DNA from 4 places in the Serratia sp. C2(1) genome. Region 1 is predicted to be linked to each of the others. Evidence: predicted binding sites of a transcription regulator. Region 1 holds the regulator's gene; each other region holds the start of a gene.
What was found. Region 1 encodes CRP, which controls carbon source genes, mostly activating them, when cyclic AMP is high. Its sites were predicted from a motif close to ATGTGANNNNNNTCACAT; they were not measured.
Positions count from the first base shown of each region.

Region 2: idnO (gluconate 5-dehydrogenase) is a predicted target of CRP. The motif match lies at 2,990-3,007, and genes of this name have one in related genera.
Region 3: deoC (deoxyribose-phosphate aldolase) is a predicted target of CRP. The motif match lies at 3,017-3,034, and genes of this name have one in related genera.
Region 4: udp (uridine phosphorylase) is a predicted target of CRP. The motif match lies at 2,253-2,270, and genes of this name have one in related genera.

Region 1 is NZ_JAZFBA010000006.1:25,054-29,836, reverse strand. It holds gene V2S86_RS22800 (YccS/YhfK family putative transporter) at 1-902, opposite strand, end outside; gene crp (cAMP-activated global transcriptional regulator CRP) at 957-1,589, opposite strand; gene V2S86_RS22790 (OsmC family protein) at 1,969-2,376, shown strand; gene V2S86_RS22785 (phosphoribulokinase) at 2,422-3,291, opposite strand; gene V2S86_RS22780 (YheU family protein) at 3,443-3,676, opposite strand; gene V2S86_RS22775 (hydrolase) at 3,673-4,653, opposite strand; gene V2S86_RS22770 (LysE family translocator) at 4,772-4,783, shown strand, end outside.
Region 2 is NZ_JAZFBA010000001.1:508,898-513,680, forward strand. It holds gene V2S86_RS02425 (MFS transporter) at 1-1,064, shown strand, start outside; gene V2S86_RS02430 (DUF1097 domain-containing protein) at 1,337-1,840, shown strand; gene V2S86_RS02435 (substrate-binding domain-containing protein) at 1,820-2,803, opposite strand; gene idnO (gluconate 5-dehydrogenase) at 3,075-3,839, shown strand; gene idnD (L-idonate 5-dehydrogenase) at 3,864-4,783, shown strand, end outside.
Region 3 is NZ_JAZFBA010000002.1:304,178-308,960, forward strand. It holds gene V2S86_RS17025 (patatin-like phospholipase family protein) at 1-634, shown strand, start outside; gene V2S86_RS17030 (TatD family hydrolase) at 631-1,407, shown strand; gene V2S86_RS17035 (NupC/NupG family nucleoside CNT transporter) at 1,617-2,882, shown strand; gene deoC (deoxyribose-phosphate aldolase) at 3,256-4,035, shown strand; gene deoA (thymidine phosphorylase) at 4,105-4,783, shown strand, end outside.
Region 4 is NZ_JAZFBA010000005.1:280,029-284,811, reverse strand. It holds gene V2S86_RS22535 (DedA family protein) at 1-282, opposite strand, end outside; gene V2S86_RS22530 (tyrosine-protein phosphatase) at 370-1,152, opposite strand; gene udp (uridine phosphorylase) at 1,368-2,129, opposite strand; gene V2S86_RS22520 (dienelactone hydrolase family protein) at 2,627-3,463, shown strand; gene V2S86_RS22515 (helix-turn-helix domain-containing protein) at 3,498-4,358, opposite strand; gene metE (5-methyltetrahydropteroyltriglutamate--homocysteine S-methyltransferase) at 4,548-4,783, opposite strand, start outside.

The DNA of each region.
Region 1 (4,783 bases):
AGGGCGGCCAGCTCGTGGGTCATACTGAAGCGCTGGGAGTATTGATGGTAGAGAATATCGTGCGCCACCGTGCGCAGCCGGCCGGCAATCACCTGCGCATTGCGGCGGATAATCGCCTCGGCCTGGCTCTGCTCCACCAGCTTTTGCACTTCTTCCGGCAGGTGCAGGCTGACGGTAATGTGCTCCTGCAAATCCAGCGCGACCTGAAAGGTCCGTTGCAGGCGTTTTTGCTCGAGATTATTGGCGTGCGGCAAAAAGTTAAGCTGCTGATACAGCAGGCTGATCAGGTCCATCACTTTTTGCTGGCGCACCAGCAGCGGCGGTAACGCAGTTTGCGGATCGGTATGTTGGGTCAACAGGGAATACTTGGCTTCGAAGTAGTCCGCCAGTTCCAGATAAAGCTGGCTCAGCGATTCGCGCATCGGCTGTTCTTTCCACAGCTTGAACCAGAACCAGGTGAACAGGCCGTACCAGGCTGTCCCCACCCCATACAGCAAGGGGGCGTACCACAGCGGCACCGTGCCGGCCATGCTGAGCGTAAAAATGGCGGCGATCAACGCGGCGGGGAGCAGGCGGGCATGCAACGGGCTGATTTCGCCGCTGACGCCGAGCAGCAGGGCCAGGCCGAGCATTAACGCCGGCAGCGGCAGTTGCCATAGCAACGCCTGCTGCAGCAACAGGCTGCTGAGTGCGAACAGTGAGCCGCCGACGATCAGGCGTTTGAAAAAACGTTTGTGGGGCGTGTCCAGCCCGGCGATGTTACAGCAGGCGGGAACCAGGGAAAACAGCAGGCCGAGTTGCAGGTGGCCAATCAGCAGGCCAAGGAGCACCGGCAGACACAGCACCAGCGTTTGCCGCAGTGCGTAATTGACTTCCGGGTGGTAAATCAGTCGACGCCACATGGTCGGTCGGGGCATAAAAAAACGGCGCGAATCATCGCGCCGTTTTTTCAGTGATTAACGCGTGCCGTAAACGACAATGGTTTTGCCGTGGGCGGAGATCAGGTTTTGATCTTCCAGCATTTTCAGAATGCGGCCGACGGTTTCACGTGAGCAACCGACGATCTGGCCAATTTCCTGGCGGGTGATTTTGATCTGCATGCCGTCTGGGTGAGTCATGGCATCGGGCTGTTTCGCCAGGTTCAGCAGCGTTTGCGCGATGCGGCCGGTAACGTCCAGGAAGGCGAGGTTACCCACTTTCTCTGAGGTCACTTGCAGGCGGCTTGCCATCTGCGCTGACAGGCGCATCAGGATGTCCGGGTTGACCTGAATCAGCTGGCGGAATTTCTTGTAAGAAATCTCAGCCACTTCACAGGCGGTCTTCGCCCTGACCCAGGCGCTACGCTCCTGGCCTTCTTCAAATAATCCAAGCTCGCCGATGAAATCCCCCTGGTTAAGGTAGGACAGGATCATCTCTTTACCTTCTTCATCTTTAATCAGCACCGCGACGGAGCCTTTTACGATGTAGTAAAGCGTTTCGGCTTTTTCACCTTGGTGAATCAGCGTACTTTTGGATGGATATTTGTGGATATGGCAATGAGACAGGAACCATTCGAGTGTAGGGTCTGTTTGCGGTTTGCCGAGAACCATTCGCTGTTATCCTCTGTTGTTATCGCTGCCTTGTGTCACAGGGGTCAGAGTTCCCTGTAAAACGTGCTGTCGCCGTTGTTTTAAGGGTGGCTGGCAGCAGGTTTTGAGGCGTGTCATAAATATACGCTGTCGCTCTAGCATATTAACTTGCCGGGAGAGCTGCAAGCTACATTCTATTAACATACCGGTAAAGGAGCCTTTCTCTGGGAGTTTCCCTGAAATCAGTGTCCCGGAAAGATTTATTGCGGCTCTGTTTGTAGCACAGAGTGAGGCGGGTGTCTCGTGTTGTCTTGCTCGCGCATGATTAGCATCAGGTTCCGTTGCCAGTTTCTATGCGAAAGCGTACCCTGATTTTAAGAAATTAACCGGAGTGACCAGCATGCAGGCAAGAGTTAAGTGGGTAGAAGGGTTGACGTTTCTGGGTGAATCCGCGTCCGGCCATCAGGTATTGATGGATGGCAATGCCGGCGATAAAGCGCCCAGCCCAATGGAAATGGTGCTGATGTCGGTGGGCGGATGCAGCGCTATCGACGTGGTGTCGATCCTGAAAAAAGGGCGGAATGACGTGCGCGATTGCGAGGTGAAACTGACCTCCGAACGGCGTGAAGAAGCGCCGCGCGTATTTACCCATATCAACCTGCATTTTATCGTGACCGGTAAAGATCTGACCGACAAGATCGTTGAACGTGCGGTGAACCTCTCCGCCGAGAAATATTGCTCGGTATCGCTGATGCTGAACAAGGCCGCCAGCGTGACCCACAGCTTTGAAATCCGCGACGTGGCGTAAAACGCAAGAATTTAGGGGCGCGGCCTGCCGCCGCGCTCCGGCCCATTACTCGATTTTTTTGCCTTCCAGCAGTTGCTGCACCAGCGGCGCCATGATCAGCTCCATCGCCAGCCCCATCTTGCCGCCCGGCACGACCAGCGTATTGATGTGCGAGATAAACGAGCCTTGCAGCATTGCCAGCAGATAAGGGAAATCGATCTGATCCAGCCCACGGAAATGAATCACCACGAAGCTTTCATCCAGTGAAGGAATGGCTTTGGCGGCGAACGGGTTGGAGGTATCGACCGTCGGCACGCGCTGGAAGTTGATGTGGGTGCGGGAGAACTGCGGCGTAATGTAGTTGATATAGTCCTCCATCGAACGCACCACAGAATCCATCACCGCTTCACGGGAATGGCCGCGCTCGCCGGTATCGCGGATCAGTTTTTGTATCCACTCCAGGTTAACGATCGGTACCACGCCGACCAGCAGATCGACATGTTTGGCCACGTCGGTATGTTCGGTAACTACGCCGCCATGCAACCCTTCATAGAACAGCACGTCGGTCGGCGCTGGCAGCGCTTCCCAGGGTGTAAAGGTGCCGGGTACCTGGTTATAGGGCACCGCTTCGTCGTAGGTATGAAGATACTTGCGCGACCGTCCGGTGCCGTTCTTGCCGTACTCGATAAAGCTCTGTTGCAGCAGGCCGAAGTCGTTGGCCTCAGGCCCGAAATAGCTGATATGACGACCCAGATCGCGCGCTTTGCGGATCGCCGCGTCCATTTCCGGCCGGGTATAGCGGTGGAAGCTGTCGCCTTCCAGCTCCGCCGCGCGGATGTTCAACTGCTGGAATATCTTGCGGAACGCCACGCTGGTGGTGGTGGTGCCGGCGCCGCTGGAGCCGGTCACTGCGATAACGGGATGTTTGGCGGACATGGTGGTTGTCACTCCGTGTTAAATGCGCCGGCGTCAGAGTAGGGTTATTGGTCTGTTTGACGCCTTTTTGCCAAGGGCAAAATTCCGCGCGCGGGTTTGCAATGATTCATTGTTACCTGATTTTTTCCGTCAGTCATAGAACCGGCAGGCACTAAATTTCTTCCTGCCCGGCGCGGAACTGCCCGCGCGGCATGATGTTGATGGTTTCATGCAGTTCTGACCACACCAGCAGTACTTCGCCGTTTTGCAACTGGCGGCGAACGTCTGCCACTTTCTGCTCCAACGAACGTTCGTGTTCGCCGTAGTCGGTGCCCTCGCGCAGCACAAAGGATTCGATCAGGCTGTTCAGGGTCTCGGTCTCCAGTTCTTTCCAGGGGATAATCACGTTGCGGGTTCCAGATAAGGGGAAAGCCAGGATGGAATGCGGTATTCCAGCCACATGTGGGGCTTGTTCAAACTGCCGCCGACAAAGCCGACGTGGCCGCCAAACTCGGTCAGCTGGTATTCAATGTTGCGCGGCAGGCTGGCGATGTCGGGGATCACTGCGTCGGTCATGAAGGGATCGTCTTTGGCATGGATGATCAGCAGCGGCGTCTGAATTGCCGGCAACAGCGGCAGCGCGCTGCAACGACGGTAGTAATCGGTGGCGTCGCTGAAGCCGTGAACGCGTGAGGTGATGACATCGTCAAAATCGCGGATTCGGCGCAGTGCCCGGAGTTGCGGCAGTTTGAGCGGCAGGGTGTCGGGGTAGTGCAGCAGCTTGCGGGTGGCGTTTTGTTTCAACTGCCCGAGCAGATAGTGCTGATAAACGCGCGAAAACCCTTGATCCATTCGCAACGAACAAGGCTCCAGCATCAGCGGTGCGGACACGATCACCGCCGCCTGCAACAGACTGTCTGCCCCTTGCTGCGCCAGATAGCAGGCCAGCATGTTGCCGCCGAGCGAGACGCCAACCGCCGCCGTCGGCACTTCGCCGTGGGTGGCACGCAGCCACCGCAAAAAAAAGCGTGCATCCTCCGTCTCCCCGGAGTGATAGATGCGCTGTTTGCGGTTCGGTACGCCGCTGCAACCGCGAAAATGCATAACGACGCCGAGCCAGCCTTTTTCGCGCCAGGCGCTGAGCAAACCATGGGCATAGGGGCTGTAGAAGTTGCCTTCCAGCCCATGAAACAGCACCACGCGCGGCTTGCCGGCGGCCTGCGCCGGATCTTCGCTCCAGGCGAGATCGACAAAATCGCCGTCGGGCAATTCCAGCCGCTGCCAGTGCGGTTTCAACCGCACGCGGCGGCGCACCAGCCGTGGCAGCAGCGTTTGCAAATGTGGGTTACTGGCCCCGGTCAAAGGGCGAAAGGATTCATGCATAACCTGAGTAAAAATCTTATTGGCGGCTATTGTCTGATCAATAGCGCACTGTTAGCTTCAATACCATGAATTAACAATAATACTGCAAAAAACGCCCCGGGTGAGGAGCACCCGCTTCATGGAACCGAGT
Region 2 (4,783 bases), on a different contig from region 1:
TTATTTATGGCGCTTATGCTGCAGGTGTGTTGATTTCACTGTTTGGCGTCGGCAACATGGCCGGCAAGGTGAAAGACCTGCGCAGCATGATTGTGCCGGCGCTGCTGGTGGTTTTGGCCGGCGCGCTGCTGTTTTCGATGGCCGATTCGTTTTTGATGATGTTTATGGCACGGCTGTTGGCCGGGATTGGGACCGGTGCGCTAACCGGGGCGGCCAACATTGCGCTGGTGCGTTTTGGGCCGAAAGATGGCGGTAAGAATGCGGCGCTGATCGCTACGCTGTCATTTACCCTCGGCCTGGCGTTGGGGCCTATTTTCAGCGGTGTGGCGCTGCAAACCGGATTCCATACCACTTCATTGCCCTTCATTATCATCATGGCGGTGGCGGCGGTAGCGGCATTGGGCGTGATGCTGAAATGGCCGAGTGAAGTGGTGGTGGTGCCGGTAAGCGGAGCGCCGGTGGCGGCCGCAACGGAAAAGAGTTCGCTAGGTGACGGCCTGCGCGCCACGGGCGGCAAGTTCTTCCTGTGTGCCGGTGCGCTGTTCATCTGCTGGGCGGTCGCTGCCAGTATTCTGGCGATTGGCCCGAGCGTATCGGAAAAGCTGCTGGGCATGCACAGCCGTGGCGTTTACGGTTACGTGATTGCCGTTTACCTGGTGATTGCCGGCATCAGCCAGATCCTCAGTCGTCGCATTAATGCGCGGCACTCGCTGATGTTTGGTTGCCTGGCGCAGGCGTTGTCGGTGGTGGTGTTCGCCGAGGCGATCCAGATCCACTCGTTGGGCCTGGCCGCCGCAGGGATGGTGATTGCCGGTTATGCCTACGGCGCGATTTTTGTCGGCAGCGCCACGCTGGTGAACCTGATTTCACCGAAGGCCAGCCATGCCAGACTGATTTCGCTGTTTTACGTTATCGCTTATATCGCCAACTGGGTGCCCATCCTGTTGGGAGCAGTGATCGACCATGCCAGCCTGCATCTGGCGGTCAACCTGTTATTTGTGGTCAGTGCCGTGGTGTGCTTGGTTTTGAGCTTCATGGTGGCCCGCGCGGGTTTCCCGCGCTGATACCCCGGCTTATCAAGCCGTAGCCTGGTTGGCTGCAGCTTGATATTCATAGGGTATAAGAAAGAATACTTTAGCCACGCAATGTGGCGAACGATTTCCCTGGTGTTGTTGTGTGTCATTTCCAGCGTGCTTGCCACGCTGGTTTTTTTTGTGACAAATTCAGCAAATCTGTAATTTCCATTTCTCTTATTGCATAATTTTTGTGACTTAATTCACATAAATTTACCGGTTTTCGAGTACACTGCGCGCTTTCTTTTCTGCCGGGTCGATTTATGAACGTTATTTTCGCCATTGCCGTCACTACCGGAATTCTGTCCGGCGTCTGGGGATGGGTTGCCGTCAGCCTGGGGTTGATCGGCTGGGCCGGTTTTCTCGGTTGCACCGCTTATTTCGCCTGTCCGCAGGGTGGTCTGAAAGGGTTGTTGATCAGTACTCTGACCAGCTGTAGCGGGGTGTTTTGGGCTATGGCAATCATTCATGGCAGCGAGCTGGCACCGGGTTGGAGCATGCTTGGCTACCTGCTGACCGGCATTGTGGCCTTCCTGATGTGCATTCAGGCAAAACAGCAATGGCTGGGATTTGTGCCCGGCACCTTTATCGGCGCTTGCGCTACCTTTGCCGGCGGGGGCGACTGGCCGCTGGTAACGACGTCTTTATTGGTGGGGCTGGTGTTTGGTTACGCGATGAAAAACAGCGGGTTGTGGTTGGCGATGCGCGGCGAGAAGGCAAAAATGCCGGTTGCGGCTAACGGTCATTCAAATAGTGCCACCGAGTGAGATACGGTAGTGCAGGTCAACGCGCTCGATGCATGGCACTCCTTTGATACGTTTTAGCAGGATCTCGGTGGCGACCTTGCCGATATCAAATCGTGGGGTAATCACGCTGGCGATGCCCGGCGTGGTCGCTTTACCGATATCCAGACCGTGAAAACCTGACAGAGCGATGTCCTGCGGGATATTCAACCCGAGCCGCAGGCACTCCTGCAACACGCCCACCGCCAGATCGTCGTTAGTGCACAGTATGCCGTCCAGCTCAGGATAAAGCCGGCGCGCCATCGCCAGCATATCGGAGCCGACCGAGACCGATGAAACCTTATGCGGTGTGATTTGGCGCGGCGTCAGCCCCTGATTTTCCATCGCCCGGCAGTAGCCCTGAAAACGTTTCAAGTCGCGCGCATCGGACATGGCGCCGAAATAGACCACCTGGCGTTTGCCGCTGGCAAGCAGCGCTTCGGTCATGTCATAACCCGCCTGATAGTTATCGAACCCCACGGCAATTCGCCCCGCCGGCCCTTCCAGATCCATCACCTGCGCCACCGGGATTTTTGCCGCCGCCAGATACTTTTCCGCCCGCAGCGTGTGCTGCGAATCGGTCAGGATCAGCCCGGCGATCGGGTAGGCCAGCAACTGGACGATGTGCTCTTCCTCCCGCTCGCGGCTGTAGTCATAGTTCACCACCAGCGTTTGATAACCCTGCTCCAGAGCGACGGATTCTATGCCGGCCAACAGATCGGCAAAAATCTGGTTGTTGAAGGAGGGGACTAACACGCCGATGCGCGGTTTTTGGTTCGCACGCGCTTCATCCGTGTCGGTGAAGTTAACCTCTTTCATCACGTCGGCAATGCGCGCGGCGGTGTCGGCCGCCACCTTTTCCGGCGTACGCAGATAGCGGCTGACGGTCATTTTGGTCACGCCGGCGAGCAGCGCGATATCTTGCAGCGTAACGCGTTGGTTCTTCATTCTGGGGCCTTAACAGGGTGCGGGCGGAGACATCGCGGATAAGCCCATGTTAGCAAATCGATTTGGCGATAACAATCGATGTTAAAAAGCATAAAAACACTATTTTTCAATGAAATATATTAATTTTCGATCTGTGTGGATGCGCGGCTTCACGTTAAAGGTAACAGCTTTTAGTAACATGATTTTAAGTGATGAAGATCACGTTTTTGCCGGCGGCAATCCGGTGAGATAGGCACCTGTTCTAACTGAATGACAGGGATCGGGGAACCTTATGAACAACTTGTTTTCGCTGGATAATAAAAAAATACTGATTACCGGCGCTTCACGGGGCATTGGTTTTCTGCTGGCGCGTGGGCTGGCGCAGTACGGTGCCCATATTCTGGTCAATGCCACCAGCCGGGAAAATGCGCAACGCGCGGTGGATATCCTGCGGCGTGAAGGCTTCAGTGCCGATGCTGCCCCTTTTGACGTGACCGACTCGCAGGCCATTCACGCTGCCATTGAGCAGATTGAGGCGGAAATGGGCGGGATTGATGTGCTGATTAACAACGCGGGTATCCAGCGGCGCCATCCCTTTACCGAATTCCCGGAAAAAGACTGGGACGACATTATCGCCGTCAATCAGAAAGCGGTGTTTATGGTGTCGCAAACCGTGGCGCGCCATATGGTGCAACGCCAAAGCGGCAAAATTATCAACATCGGTTCGATGCAGAGCGAACTGGGGCGCGACACCATTACGCCGTATGCCGCCTCCAAGGGAGCGGTAAAAATGCTGACGCGCGGCATGTGCGTGGAGCTGGCGCGTTACAACATTCAGGTCAACGGCATCGCGCCGGGATATTTCAAAACCGAAATGACCCAGGCGCTGGCGGACAATCCGGAGTTTACCGCCTGGCTGACCAAGCGCACCCCGGCCGCCCGTTGGGGCGATCCGCAGGAGCTGATTGGCGCCGCGGTGTTTCTGTCGTCCAAGGCTTCGGACTTTGTTAATGGCCATTTGCTGTTTGTCGATGGCGGCATGTCCGCTGCGGTATAACGATCTGTTCAACGGAAAATCATGATGAAAATTCAAACCCGGTCCTGTGTAGTCAACGGCAAATATGACGTGGCGGTGGTGGAGCAGGAGGTGGAATATCAGGGAAACGGCACGCTGGTGAAAATCACCCGTGGCGGGATCTGCGGTTCAGATCTGCATTATTACCAGGAAGGTAAGGTCGGCAGCTTTCAGGTGCGTCAGCCGATGGTGCTTGGCCATGAGGTGATCGGCGAAGTGGTGGCCAGCGATTCGGCGCTGCTGGCGCCGGGCCGGAAGGTGGCGCTGAACCCCAGCAAGCCATGCGGGCAGTGCAAGTATTGCCTGGCGAATCAGCAAAACCAATGTACCCAAATGCGTTTTTTCGGCAGCGCGATGTATTTCCCGCATGTTGACGGCGCTTTCACCCAATACAAGGTGGTCGATAGCGCGCAGTGCATTGCGTTCGACGCCGATCGCGATGAAAAGGTGATGGTGTTTGCCGAACCCTTGGCGGTGGCGATCCACGCCGCGAAGCAGCCCGGCGAGGTCAAAGGGAAAAAGGTGTTCGTGTCCGGTGTCGGCCCGATAGGCTGCTTACTGGTCGCGGCGCTGAAGGCGCTGGGGGCAGGTGAAATTGTCTGCGCCGATCTCAGCGCGCGCTGCCTGGATATTGCCGGGGAAATGGGGGCCGATGTCCGTTTGCACGCCGCCGACGACGATTTCAGCGGTTATCTGCAGGACAAAGGGTATTTTGATATCGCCTTTGAAGTTTCCGGCCACCCGGCGTCTTTACAGCGTTGTCTGGAAATCACCCGTGCCAAAGGGACGGTGGTGCAGGTGGGCATGGGCGGCAGTTTCCCGGATTTCCCGCTGATGCTGCTGATTGCCAAAGAGCTGAACCTGCTGGGATCGTTTCGTTTTGTTGAGGAGTTCGCGTTGGCGGTGGCCTGGCTGGCCGACGGGAC
Region 3 (4,783 bases), on a different contig from region 1:
CAGCGCCATCCCCGGCTTTTACCGCATGGGCGTAGAGCTGGATGGGGTCAGCTATCAAGACGGCGGCATCAGTGACGCTATCCCCGTTGAAGAGGCCTACCGCCGCGGTGCCGATACTATCGTGGTCATTCGTACCGTGCCTTCTCAGATGTATTACACGCCGCAGTGGATGAAACGCATGGAGCACTGGCTGAGCGAAAGCAGCCTGCAGCAGATGGTGCGCATCCTGCAACACCATGAGCAAAGCTATCACCGCATCCAGCAGTTTATTGAGAAACCGCCGGGCAAGCTGCGCATCTTTGAGATTTTCCCGCCAAAACCGCTGGCCAGCAATGCGTTGGGCAGCCGCGTGACGTCGCTGAATCAGGATTATCATCTGGGTCGCCGCTGTGGACGTTACTTCCTGGCGACCGTTGGCCACTGGCTGATGCAGCAAGAGGAACTGGACGGCATAAAAGTGAAAAAAGCGCTGTCGCGCCGTCTGCTCCAGCCGGAGAACGTCAGAATGCCATCGCCGATCATCACCGATGTCAATCATCCGCAAGGTCTTGCGGCGCAATCGGAAGCCAGCCTGGTCGCGCCGAAAATTATCCTGCCGGGTGACGTGCCGCCGGGCGAGGGGGGCGGGCTGTGAGTCACGATTTTACCGACACCCACTGTCATTTCGATTTTCCGCCTTTCAGCGATCATGAGAGCGAAAGCCTGGCGCTGGCCGAACAAGCGGGTGTGCGGCGAATTATCGTGCCGACGGTAACTGCCGATCGTTTTGCTCGGGTGTTGAAGCTGGCGCGCGATCATCAGCCACTGTATGCCGCGTTGGGGTTGCATCCGCTGTATATTGCCCAGCATCAGGAACCGCAGCTTGAGCAGTTGGCCGGGTTTCTGGCCAGCCGGCCGCCGAAGCTGGTGGCGGTTGGGGAGATAGGGCTCGATCTGTACATGGAAAACCCGCAGTTTGAGCGCCAGCAGCGGTTGTTGATTGCCCAGTTGAAGCTGGCAAAACAGCATGATCTGCCGGTGATCCTGCATTCTCGCCGTTCGCACGATCAACTGGCCGCCGCGCTGCGCCGCGTGCCTTTGCCGCGCCGTGGCGTGGTCCATGGCTTTGCCGGCAGCTTGTCGCAGGCGCAGGCATTTATTCGCCTGGGCTATTACATTGGCGTCGGCGGCACCATCAGTTATGAGCGCGCGCAGAAAACCCGCGGCGTGATGGCCCAGTTGCCGCTGGCCTCCCTGCTGCTGGAAACCGATGCGCCGGACATGCCGCTGGCCGGTTATCAGGGGCAACCGAATCGCCCTGAACGCGCCGCAGAAGTGTTCCAGATATTGTGCCAACTGCGTCCGGAATCCCCGGATGACATTGCCGCCCACCTGCAACGCAATACCCACGCCCTGTTTCGTCTCTGAACGATAAAATCCTTAAAAAGCGTGACAACTGTCACGTTATAAGATTTTCATTTGCTTCCTGTTGTATACATTTGTGACATAAATCGGTGCGGGGACTGTCCCGCGCCGTATAATCGCACCCCGAAATCACTTTTCGGCGGACCTCTCGTTTCTACCGGGTAGGGATGCATTTCTTTTTCGCAACAGGGATACTTTGCATGCAACTCATTATGAGCCTGGTAGGAATGGCGGCACTGATCGCCATCGCCGTGCTGCTCTCCAGCAACCGACGCGCCATTAAATTGCGCACCGTTGTCTGGGCATTCATCATTCAGGTAGCCATTGGCGCGCTGGTGCTGTACGTGCCGGTGGGCCGCAGCATTCTCGGCGGCATGTCGGCCGGTGTGGCTAACGTGATCGCCTACGGTAACCAGGGGATTTCGTTTATCTTCGGCGGGCTGGTTTCCGACAAGATGTTTGAGGTGTTCGGTGGCGGCGGTTTCGTTTTCGCTCTGCGCGTGCTGCCGGTGATCGTGTTCTTCTCCTCGTTGATTGCCGTGCTGTACTACCTCGGCATCATGCAACTGGTGATCCGCGTATTGGGTGGCGGCTTGCACAAATTGTTGGGCACCTCACGCACCGAATCGCTGTCGGCGACCGCCAATATCTTCGTCGGCCAAACCGAAGCCCCGCTGGTGGTGCGTCCGTATATCGCCACCATGACCCAGTCAGAACTTTTCGCCGTCATGTGCGGTGGCCTGGCCTCGGTGGCCGGTTCGGTGCTGGCCGGCTATGCCCAGATGGGCGTACCGTTGGAGTATCTGATTGCCGCGTCGTTTATGGCCGCGCCGGGCGGGCTGCTGTTCGCCAAGCTGATGGTGCCGGAAACCGAACAAACCCACGATAAAGACGATGCGACGAAACTGATCGCCGAAGATGACCGCCCGGCCAACGTGATCGATGCGGCGGCGTCCGGTGCGGCATCCGGCATGCAACTGGCGTTGAACGTCGGTGCCATGTTGCTGGCGTTTATTGCGCTGATCGCCTTGCTGAACGGCATCCTTGGCGGTATCGGCGGCTGGTTCGACTACCCGCAGCTGTCGCTGGAGCTGATGCTCGGTTGGGTCTTCTCACCTATCGCCTTCCTGATCGGCGTGCCGTGGCATGAGGCGATGGCCGCCGGCTCGTTTATCGGCCAGAAGATTATCGTCAACGAATTTGTCGCTTACATGAATTTCGGCGCCTATTTGCGCCCGGACGACGTGGTGGCGGCGGAAGGATTGCAGGTGTTGTCGACGCATACCAAGGCGATCATCTCCTTTGCGCTGTGCGGCTTTGCCAACCTGTCATCGGTGGCGATCCTGCTCGGCGGCCTGGGCAGCATGGCGCCGAACCGTCGGCACGATATCGCGCGCTTCGGCCTGAAGGCGGTCGCGGCCGGCACGCTCTCCAACCTGATGAGCGCCACCATCGCCGGGTTCTTTTTGGCGCTGTAAGCCAGGCAAGGTTCCGCAATGGCGCACCAGGCCCTATTGCGGGACACCGCCTATACTCTAAAACGGGCACAGGATGTCGTGCTCGTCGTCTGCATCCGTTTCTTTAGCGAATTTGTGAACGATATCGCGTTATTTTGTGATGCTCTTCACATATAATTCCGTCCTGTTACAGTGTTATTTCATATAGTGTGACTCTGAGCGCGAATTGCCCCGGGCGATCGTGTTCAAATAGCTATTACTGACCCTGCTCGATATGCAGGGCCAAGTGCGGTGAGAAGGATCTCAGTTGCCGCCGCGGGAACCCGTTCCCCGGCGCTATCTTCAAGGAACCAAGTCCGCTCGCCAACACCCAGGTTCGCAGTTGGAGAGTTTTATGACCGAATTAACCGCAGCAGCGCAACGTGCGCTGGCCCTAATGGATTTAACCACGCTTAACGATGACGACACCGATGAGAAAGTGATCGCGCTGTGTCGTCAGGCCAACAGCCCGGCCGGCCATACGGCGGCCATCTGCATTTATCCGCGCTTTATTCCGGTGGCGCGCAAGGCCCTGCGTGAGCAAGGGACGCCGGACATCCGCATCGCGACCGTCACCAACTTTCCGCATGGCAACGACGATATCGACATCGCGCTGGCGGAAACCCGTGCGGCTATCGCCTATGGTGCCGACGAAGTCGACGTGGTGTTCCCTTACCGCGCGTTGATCGCCGGTAATGAGCAGGTCGGTTTTGAGCTGGTGAAGCAGTGCAAGCAAGCCTGCCAGGCGGCCAACGTGCTGCTTAAAGTGATTATTGAAACCGGTGAATTGAAGCAGGCCAATCTGATCCGTAAAGCGTCGGAAATTGCCATTAACGCCGGTGCCGATTTTATCAAAACCTCTACCGGTAAAGTGCCGGTCAACGCCACGCTGGAAAGCGCAGAGTTGATGATGTCGACGATCCGCGATCTGGGCGTCGCCAAAACGGTGGGTTTCAAACCGGCCGGCGGCGTGCGCACGGCGGAAGACGCGCTGCATTATCTGCAACTTGCCGATCGTATTCTGGGTGAAGGCTGGGCCGACGCGCGTCATTTCCGTTTCGGCGCCTCCAGCCTGTTAGCCAGCCTGCTGACGACGCTGGGCCACAGCACCGCAGCGCCCGGCAGCGGATACTGATCGATAACGTCGGCAAGGCGCGATGCAGCGCCTGCCTGCACCCTACATTCGCTCAATCAGGGGGATGCTTTGTTCCTGGCACAAGAAATTATTCGTAAAAAACGTGACGGTCAGCCGTTGAACGAGGCGGAAATCCGCTTTTTCATCAATGGGATCCGCGACAATGTGGTTTCCGAAGGTCAGATCGCCGCGCTGGCGATGACCATTTATTTCCACGATATGACCATGCCGGAGCGCGTGGCGCTCACCATGGCGATGCGTGATTCCGGTACCGTGCTGGATTGGAAAAGCCTGTCGCTGAACGGGCCCTTGGTCGACAAGCACTCCACCGGCGGCGTGGGCGATGTCACTTCGCTGATGCTCGGCCCGATGGTGGCGGCCTGCGGCGGCTACGTGCCGATGATTTCCGGCCGTGGTTTGGGCCATACCGGCGGTACGCTGGACAAGCTGGAGGCGATCCCGGGCTTTAACATTTTCCCGGACGACAACGCCTTCCGCAAGATTATTCAGGACGTTGGCGTGGCCATTATCGGCCAGACCAGCTCGCTGGCCCCGGCGGACAAGCGTTTTTACGCCACCCGCGATATCACCGCCACCGTAGATTCCATTCCGCTGATTACCGCCTCCATTCTGGCGAAGAAGCTGGCGGAAGGGCTGGATGCGCTGGTGATGGACGTTAAAGTCGGCTCCGGCGCCTTTATGCCGACCTATGCGCTGTCGGCCGATCTGGCGCAGGCGATCGTTGGCG
Region 4 (4,783 bases), on a different contig from region 1:
CCACATGTGCGCCACGCGGTCCTGATAGTGGTAACCGATCCAATAAGAAAGCCAGTCGCCGAAAAATGCCCCTATGGCGGCGGCGGCCCAGATAGGCCAAAAAGCGATGCCGCTCTCGCCAATCAACGCGCCCAACGCCAGCAGGATCACCGTGGCCGGCAACAGCAGGGACAAGAACGCCAGCGATTCACCGAATGCCAGGAAGAAAATAATGGGGATGGCCCAGCCTTCGTGCTGACGCACGGCGTCGCTGACCCAGTTGATAATGTCGTTGAGGCTCAATACGGGCTCCTGATACGGGGGTTTTCTGTGCCAAGGATACGCAATGCCGGCCGGGGCAGGTTAAACCCCGGCTAAACGTGTAGCGGTTTACTCGAGGTAGAGTGCCTGCAGCCTTTCACGCTGACTTGGGCCCAGGCCGTATTCTGCCTCCAGCCAGCGATCGGTGGAACCGTATTGAGCGCGAATGCAGCTCAGGGCGGTCATCAGGAACTCTTCGCGGACGCTTAGCACGTAGGTGAACTGCCCCAACGCCGAGGCGTTCAGGCGAATCGACAGTTGATCCAGCATGTGCTCGCGGAAGGTCGCCAGCGTGGTTTCGGTCAGCAGGTAATCTTCAACCACCGTCGCCTCGTCGGCCCCCAGGGCAAACAACACCAGCGCCGCCCCCACCCCGGTGCGATCCTTACCCACTGCGCAATGCTGGACGATAGCACCGCTATCGGGGGCAATCAGCAGTTGAGTCAGCCGTTTATACGCAGGATTGCCGAACGGCAACCGGCGATACAACTCCAGCATAAACGCCTGCGCGTCGAAACCGGCCAGCGTCTGGCTGGTCAGCTTTTCCAGGTTAGCGTTAACCTCACTGCTCAATGGGTTGGCCGGAACATGATGGTAATCGGCGCCACGCCACAGAATATCAGGTTTGCCCTGCACTTCATCGGCGTCGCGGTAGTCCAGCACCGAGCGCACCGGCACGCCGGCCAGGAAGGCGCAGTCGTTTTCCGTCAGACAATCCAGCGCGCCGGAACGGAACAATAGACCGCGTTTGATACGGCGACCATCGGCGACGCTGTTGCCGCCTAGATCGCGGAAGTTAATGCCGCCATCAAGCGGAGCAAGTGAAGGATGAAGCAGAATCTGGGCGGTCATAGACGTCCTCGTGGTTATTGTCTAAAAGGCGCAACCTGAACGGCAAAACCGAAATCAACGGATAAAGAGGCGGCCGAAAGGGTGGCGCGGATGGCTGTATACCCCCTGGTTTTCACGTTGCGGCCAGCCGCAGTTTGCAAAACGTGGGTATAACCGTAACAGATTAAGGCTGAATGAAAAAACGGACCGCGTTGGCGGCCCGTTGAAGGGAGCAATTACAGTAGGCGGCGTGCCGCTTCAACCACAATCTGTACCGCTTTGCTTTCGGTCTTTTTCATGGTTTCTGCGTTTGGAATTTCCTGCTGGGTGCGATTGACGATCACGCCGGCAACCATACCGGCCCGCAGGCCCTGGCTGGCGCACATGGTCAGCAGGGTGGCGGATTCCATTTCATAGTTCATCACGCCCATCGCCTGCCATTCTTCCATCGAGCCCTTAAAGCGGCTGACGACGCGGCCGGAATAGGTATCGTAACGTTCCTGGCCAGGATAGAAGGTGTCAGAAGACGCGGTCACGCCAATGTGCGTAGTGGCACCGCTGGCCTTGGCAGCCTCTACTAATGCGGTGGTGCAGGCGAAGTCGGCCACTGCCGGGAATTCCATCGGCGCAAAGTGCAGGCTGGCACCGTCGAGGCGAACAGCCGCGGTAGTGACCAGCACGTCGCCGACGTTGATGTTCGACTGAATCGCCCCGGTGGTCCCGATACGCAGGAAGGTACGGATCCCCAGTTGCGCAAGTTCTTCAACGGCAATCGAGGTAGACGGGCCGCCGATGCCGGTGGAGCAGACGATCACTGCCTTGCCGTCCAGCTCTGCACGCCAGGTAGTAAATTCACGATGGGAAGCCAGGTGCACCGGATTTTCCATCAGCTTGGCAATTTTCTCTACGCGCTGCGGATCGCCCGGAACGATGGCAAGCTGGGCCCCTTGTAAATCGTTTTTAGTGAGGCCGAGATGAAAAACGTCAGATTGAGACATACGAGACTCCTCATAGATCATGTTTATTGGGAGGAACAAAAAAGTACTCTACTGAAAATCGCCACCCAATTTCGTGACGACCATCACCATGAACAAAGAAACAGAGAGCAATCTACATAATTTTTGTGATTTAAGTCACATAAAATAACCCAAGAGCTGCTATGAAAGCCGCACCTGCCACAAGTCTAGCCGACAAAATAGACCGCCATTTAGTGCCTTTTCCTTGGCGACAAGCCCCTTTCCCGCAATGATGATGCTACTTAAATAGCCTTATTTTATCGGCGACTTAGCAACAAAAAATGTGGCTAACGCACCTTATGGCGCTAATGCAGGCCAAAATGCGCAATACCCTGATAAAAAGATAAGAAAAACGCGCTAAAGCCAGATAATTAATCGTTTTTTACGGACTTGACCGAAAATGCTCAACCGGGTGCCAATAACGGGTAATCTTACCTATAGTTATTCTCAGCGCTTTTTTCTATTGCACGGAGACCGCAATGAAAACCGACCATGTGATGACATTAAAACAGGCTCAGGGGGGATTCGCCCCGGCCGTAATACCCTTGGCCGCTTCTACGCTTCATACCGACGTTCAGGGTATTCATGCCGGGGAAACCACCATTCCCTCGCAGGGTGACAATCTGCCGGCCTATATTGCCAAGCCGGCGAACCACGACGGCCCCTTCCCGGTCGTGCTGGTGGTGCAAGAGATTTTTGGCGTTCACGAGCATATTCAGGATTTGTGCCGCCGCCTGGCGAAACAGGGCTACCTGGCGATAGCGCCCGAGCTTTACTTCCGCCAGGGGGATGCCAGGGATTACACCGACATAGGCGAATTGTTCCAGAAACTGGTGAGCAAGGTGCCGGACAGTCAGGTGCTGGCCGATCTCGACCACGCCGCCCATTGGGCCACCCGTCATGGCGGCGACGCCGGCAAGCTGGCGATTACCGGTTTCTGCTGGGGCGGCCGTATTACCTGGCTGTATGCGGCACATAACCCGCAGTTGAAGGCAGCAGTGGCCTGGTACGGCAAGTTCGTGGGAGAAAAAACGCTGAATTCCCCCAAACACCCGGTCGACGTCGCAACGCAGCTGTCTGCGCCGGTGCTGGGATTATACGGCGGCCAGGACACCAGCATCCCGCTGGAAACGGTGGAAACCATGCGCCAGGCGATTCGCGCAGCTAACGCCAATGCCGAGATCGTGGTGTACCCCGAAGCGGGTCATGCCTTCAATGCCGATTATCGCCCAAGCTATGATGCCGAAGCGGCAACGGACGGCTGGCAACGCATGCTGGCATGGTTCGCCCAGCACGGCGTGGCCGGCGTCAAATAACTCTCCCTCGGGCGCACGGCCTATTGCGCCCGGTCTACTCGTCCAACGCCGGCTCACTTCGCTGCCGGCTGCGGTACACCGAAGGCGAACATCGGTTATTCTTGCGAAACAGGCGGCAGAAATAATTGCTGTCAACAAAGCCGCAGGCCTGCGCTACATCCTTTACCTTCATATTGTCGTCCCTGAGCAGGTGTCTGGCCTGTTCCAGCCGGACATGATTCAGGGACTCGTTAAAACCCAAGCCGCCCGACTTTTGGAACAAATGCGAAAGGTAATTGGGGGAAATGCCAAAAAACTGCGCAACCGACTCGCGGGTTAAGGGCTCACGGAAATGCGCTTCAAGATAATCCCGCACCGCCAAAAACAACGTCTGACTGCGTGATGCCACCGGTGCCGACGAGCCGAACAGATCGATCGCATGGCTCAGCAGCCCCTTCACCAGAAAGCGCGCCGTTGGCTGATCGTTGTGATGCGCCGCCAGTTCGCTCAGGGCCTGCAGCGTAAAAGATCCCACGCGCGATCCACGTCGTGCCACGCTATCCTTCCCTTGAGGGATAGGATCGCGGCCATCCCATTTCAGCAGGCTGTAGCCGAGTTGCTGCTTGTTGAACCGCAGGCTGAGCGTGGTGACCGGCCGCTGCCAGTGTGGGCAGTGCCACCCCTGCGCCGGGACAAACAATGCATCCCCGGGCAGTAACAGCTGTCGCTGGCGTTCCCCCTGATGGCCCACCCAGGCCACGCTTTGCTCCCCGGCCAACACCAGCTCAATGCGCGGATAATTGACCAAAGAAGAAAGGTCCGGCGCAGGATGCCGGTTATCGGCAAAATAAACCTGCCTGATCCCCTGCGCGTCATCCAGTAACGGCGCCAACACCGTCAGCAGCGGATGTTTCATCAGCGATGCCCCTCCAACCCGGAAAAGATAACGCCAGATGATAACCAATCGACCCAGGGAAAAATCTGCGGCAGGGCAAAAAATGAACGATTGCGGTTGAACAACGAAAAAGGGCGCCGAAGCGCCCAAAAAAATCACACCAGAACATTATTGGTTGCACGCCAGCCTCGCTGGTCGAGCGGACTCCGGTCAGGCTTGCTGCTCGCGCAAGCGCTGTGCCGCCGATACCATGTTGGCCAGCGACTGACGGGTTTCCGGCCAGCCGCGGGTTTTCAGCCCGCAATCCGGATTAACCCACAGGCGTTCCGCCGGGATGTTCTGCGCCGCTTTACGCAGCAGCGCTTCGATCCATTCCACGCTTGGCACGTTTGGCGAGTGGATGTCGTACACGCCTGGGCCAATTTCGTTTGGATACTCGAACTCTT